2 regions of the Enterobacter chuandaensis genome follow, and region 2 is predicted to be linked to the other one. Evidence: predicted binding sites of a transcription regulator. Region 2 holds the regulator's gene; the other holds the start of a gene.

Region 1 (2,461 bases), 680 kb from region 2:
GAAGAAGTTATCGTTGCTCGGTACCACGGTGCCGATGTATTTTTTTACCAGCTCCGGGTGATCGTGAATCGCTTCGCCGAAGGAGCAGAAAATAATCCCCTGTTCGGCCAGTTTCTCACGGTACGTCGTTGCCACCGAGACGGAGTCAAAAATGGCGTCCACCGCCACCTCTTTCCCTTCGCGCACGGGCACGCCCAGCTGGTTAAACGCCTCTTCTACCTCTTTGCTCAGAAAGCTGTTCTCGGCACCGGTCTGCTGTACCGCGCCGGGCTGCGAGGCGCAGGTATCGTCACAGCTGCCGCAGGACGGCGCGGAGTAGTAGCTGTAATCCTGATAGTTCAGCTTGTCGTAGTGGGCTTTCAGCCAGTGCGGCTCTTCCATCTCCAGCCAGGCGCGGAACGCGCTCAGGCGAAATTCGAGCATCCACTCCGGCTCGTTACGTTTGGCCGAGATGGCGCGCACCACATCTTCATTAATGCCTTTCGCCAGCTCGTCGGTTTGCAGCTGCGTGAAGAACCCCTCTTTATAGTTGAGGTGTCCGCCGCTCCAGGTGTTTACATCACTCGTTGCTTCAGTATTACGAGACATAGTACCGCCTATACCCCAAAGCTTTCGCCGCAGCCGCATTCGTTCTGGGCTTTCGGGTTATGAAATTTGAATAACTGGTTTAAACCTTCCCGCACGTAATCCACTTCGGTTCCGTCGATAAACGGCATGGCCTGCAGCGCGACGTACAGCTTTGCGCCGTCAGTTTCAAACACCAGGTCATCTTTTTCCGGTGCGGTGACGGTATCCAGTACGTAGCCAAAGCCCGCGCAGCCGGTCTGCTTAACGCCTAAGCGCACGCCGAGAATGTCGGGATTTTTTGCCACCAGCTCGTGGATATGCGCCGCCGCCGCAGGCGTGAGCGTTAATCCGCGCCAGGCAAAATCGGCAGGATTGAAGGTTTCTGAATGCAGTTCCATAGGTCCACCTCATCTGATTAGCCATCAGGGCATAACACCATGTTAGTGATAACGATTATCACTTCAACCCTCTGACAGCAGGGGCATTCGGCTAAACCGCCCTTTTTGTCTACTTTTATTAAGCATAGACCCTGTCACAAGATGCGGGCGGGATGGATATAATTGTTCAATGCTTTGAAAAATAATGGCTTATTCCATCAGGCAGGCAGTGGAGAGAGGAAAAGTAAAATATGCATCGGAAATGCCTATTTTTAAAATAGCTTTTGTTCAGGAAGTGACAAAAAACAAAAAAGGCCCGCAAGGCCTCTGATAATCAGTGATGGAATGTAACGGTGAAACCCTGTTCACGCCAGTGATCGAGCTGTTCCTGCTGGCGCGGTGTCGGCGATTTTCCGGTCCAGACGAAGATTTTCTGCCCGGGGAACAGTTCGGGACGTGGCGAATCAATTGGCTCCGCCAGTACGTCAATGTGCCAGCCTTTCTGTGCCAGGCGCGCGGCTTCAAGCCACAGATGGGTGCGGTCGTCGCATTCCCAGCCAATAAGCAGCGCATCTTTGCCCGCTTTCTTGCGCGACTCCGCCAGGTTTGCAATCGCGAATTCAATCAGGACGCCGTCCAGCATACTTGCCATGTGGCGCACGGTGTTTTGATCCTGATTCATTCGCTGGCGGACGGGGGAAATAATGTTATCGATCAGCGCATCCATCGGGTGATCCCGGCGGAATTCGCCTATTTTGGCACGCAGTTTAGCCGGGCTGGCATAGCGCAGAACGGTCATCATCTCTTCCTGGAAAGTAGACCAGTTACCCTGAGTCATCACTTCCTTGTTTTCCAGCAAGGCTTTCACTTTTCCGACCGACACGCCGCTCTTCATCAGGCGTTTGATCTCTTCGATACGCAGGATATCTTCATCGTCGAACTGACGATGACCCCCTTCGCTGCGCTGCGGCTTCAACAATCCATAACGGCGCTGCCAGGCACGCAGCGTAACGGGGTTGATACCGCATCGTTCGGCCACTTCGCCGATACTGTAATAGGCCATTAACTCCCTCACGCTCAGAACTTCCATACCTAACTGCACCAACCTTATCAGATTGTACAAACCATTTGTATAACTAAGACCATATTTTGCACGGGTGGATGGGAGACTCCCCCATCCATCTGTTAATACATTGTTGTATAAAATTTGCCGTTCGTACAGTTAAGAGTGCCGGTTTATGTACAGCTTTATTATTATTCGAACTTTTTCTCTGGCCACGCTATCGCCGGAATGCCGCCATGCCGGGGGCTGGCGAAAAGATGTCCCTGGAACTGGGAAATTCCCGCAGATTCCAGCCACATCCACTCTTCCGCCCTCTCAACACCGACCGCGCAGATCTGAATTTCCAGCGAGGAGCAGCATTTGATAATCGCCTGAATAATGGCTTGTCGGGGACCGCTTTTATGCACGTTCGCCACCAGATCGCGATTAATCTTAATTCGGTCAGGCTGGAACT
Region 2 (2,461 bases):
CATCCTGCTGCTGGGTATTCCTACCTGGTACTACGGTGAAGCCCAGTGCGACTGGGATGATTTCTTCCCGACGCTGGAAGAGGTGGACTTCAACGGCAAGCTGGTTGCCCTGTTCGGTTGTGGCGATCAGGAAGACTACGCCGAGTACTTCTGTGACGCGCTGGGCACCATCCGCGACATCATTGAGCCACGCGGTGCAGCAATTGTCGGTCACTGGCCAACGGCGGGTTACCACTTTGAAGCCTCTAAAGGTCTGGCAGATGATGACCACTTCGTTGGCCTGGCCATCGATGAAGACCGTCAGCCAGAGTTGACCGCAGAGCGTGTTGAAAAATGGGTTAAGCAGGTTCGTGAAGAACTGCACCTGGATGACATTCTGAACGCCTGATTTTTTTCGCGGCGCGACTCCGGTTGCGCCCGTTTTCCAGGTAAAACCGATTAAATTAATTGCTACAAACTTTTAACTTTTTCGCCCAGACCTGTACAATGTCTCCCTGGTAAAATGTGGTTTCCATTGAGCAAGTTTGTTGGTGATACCCCATTTTTATAAGCATACTTTGCCTGAGACTTGCAGTTTTCATTTAGCCATGGCAGTTCTATAATGAGACGCATTATCCAAGGTGCATTTTCTGTCACTTCCTCCAGAAGTGAATCGTTTAGCAACAGGACAGATTCCGCATGACTGACAACAATACCGCATTAAAGAAGGCTGGCCTGAAAGTAACGCTTCCTCGGTTAAAAATCCTTGAAGTGCTTCAGGGTCCAGACAATCACCATGTCAGTGCGGAAGACCTCTATAAACGTCTTATCGACATGGGTGAAGAGATTGGGCTGGCCACCGTTTATCGCGTGCTGAACCAGTTTGATGACGCGGGCATTGTTACCCGTCATAATTTCGAAGGCGGTAAATCTGTTTTCGAACTGACCCAGCAGCAGCACCACGATCACCTGATCTGCCTCGATTGCGGCAAGGTCATTGAATTCAGCGATGATTCTATCGAAGCGCGTCAGCGTGAAATCGCAGCCCGTCATGGCATCCGCCTGACCAACCACAGCCTGTACCTTTACGGTCACTGCGCTGAAGGTGATTGCCGCGAGAATGAACACGCGCACGACGCAAAATAAGTCAGCGTTCATACTCTGAGCCAGCCGAAAGGTTGGCTTTTTTTTGCCTTTTTTGGGCAATAAAAAGCCCGGTAGCGCAGCGCCACCGGGCGTAAAGTAACTTATTTATTGTTATTGCGTATCTCGTTCCAGATCTTATCGCAACGCTTTGCGACTTCCTGATCGTTACCGGTTTTACGCGCCTGGATACAGGCCTGGTAATCCATCACGCGAATATTCTCCTGCGTTGCAAACTGCTCATGCGCTTTCTCTTTCTTCAGCACATTTAGCACGTTCTGACAGGCTTCAATTTTCTCCGGCGATCCTTCCGCACTATTAATACAGGCGCTATACGCCTCCTTCAGACGGGAGTCCTCTTTTGGCGCCTGAGTCTGCGTGCACGCCACCAGCCCTGATGCCAACAGCGCGACGATTACGATTTTTTTCATCATGTGCACTCTCCATACCGGCAGGAGTCACCCCGCCGGTGCGTTCATCAGAAGATAGTGAATGGGGCGATAACCATGAATTTCACGTCACGTTCATCCTGGAAGATGTTGCCGTAACCGCCCGCGTAGCTTGGGATATCGGAGTGGTTGTCATACTGCGTGAAGTGCAGTTTGAACATCGTGCCTTTCGCGCGGCCATCCTGCAGGGTGTAGATAGCATCCAGGCTGTAGGAGGACTCTTTCAGGCGATAGTTTGGATCGTAGTACGCATCCGGCGTAGCCATATCGGCAGGTTTTGCGTCCCAGGCGTAAGCGTAAGAAGCGCCCACTGCCCAGCCCGGCAGGTTCCAGTTTTTCAGGTCATACATGGCGCCGAAGAAGACCGCTTTTTCGCCGTCGGCGTTGAAGTCAGAGCGGTTATCCCACCAGATATCAAGACGGCCGTTAGATGAGGCATAGGTTGGGGTCATACGCTGCAGGAAGTAGCCCTGCTGCCCTTCCGCCTTCACCCATGTGCCTTCCAGGCGTAAATCAACCTGGCCAACCTTGTAGCCGAAGGTCAACGCCTGCAGCCACGCGGTGCCGTTATAAATGTCATTTACACTGCCATCGCTGACTTTATCGCGCGTACCGTAGAACTGATAGCTGGTGCTCAGCGGGCTACCGGCGATATCAAATTTGTAGCTGGCTTTAGCAAAATACTGATCGATATAGCCTTCGGCCTGGCCAAATGCGGCTTCCAGAACCAAATCGTTTTTAAAGTCGTACTTCGCGCCCAGCGAGTGGAGGTATTCGACTTTGGTTTTCTTATCGTTCTGGTAGAACTTATCCATCTCAATGTGCCACGGCGCTTTGTACTCGTTGGTCCACATATAGGAGAAGCTCAACGCACCCGCATCACCATAGTC

The links. The regulator Fur, encoded in region 2, represses iron uptake genes when iron is present. The targets are predictions, from matches to a motif close to ATAATAATGAGAACNACTATCAA.
Region 1: the regulator Fur is predicted to act here: its motif matches at 1,005-1,027, upstream of sufA (Fe-S cluster assembly scaffold SufA).

The regions. Positions count from the first base shown of each region.
Region 1 covers NZ_CP097173.1:2,052,885-2,055,345, reverse strand. Annotated here, with positions in the region: gene sufB (Fe-S cluster assembly protein SufB) at 1-588, opposite strand, end outside; gene sufA (Fe-S cluster assembly scaffold SufA) at 597-965, opposite strand; gene MX657_RS10020 (MerR family transcriptional regulator) at 1,279-2,007, opposite strand; gene MX657_RS10015 (diguanylate phosphodiesterase) at 2,199-2,461, opposite strand, start outside.
Region 2 covers NZ_CP097173.1:1,369,601-1,372,061, reverse strand. Annotated here, with positions in the region: gene fldA (flavodoxin FldA) at 1-388, shown strand, start outside; gene fur (ferric iron uptake transcriptional regulator) at 679-1,125, shown strand; gene chiQ (ChiQ/YbfN family lipoprotein) at 1,227-1,553, opposite strand; gene chiP (chitoporin ChiP) at 1,601-2,461, opposite strand, start outside.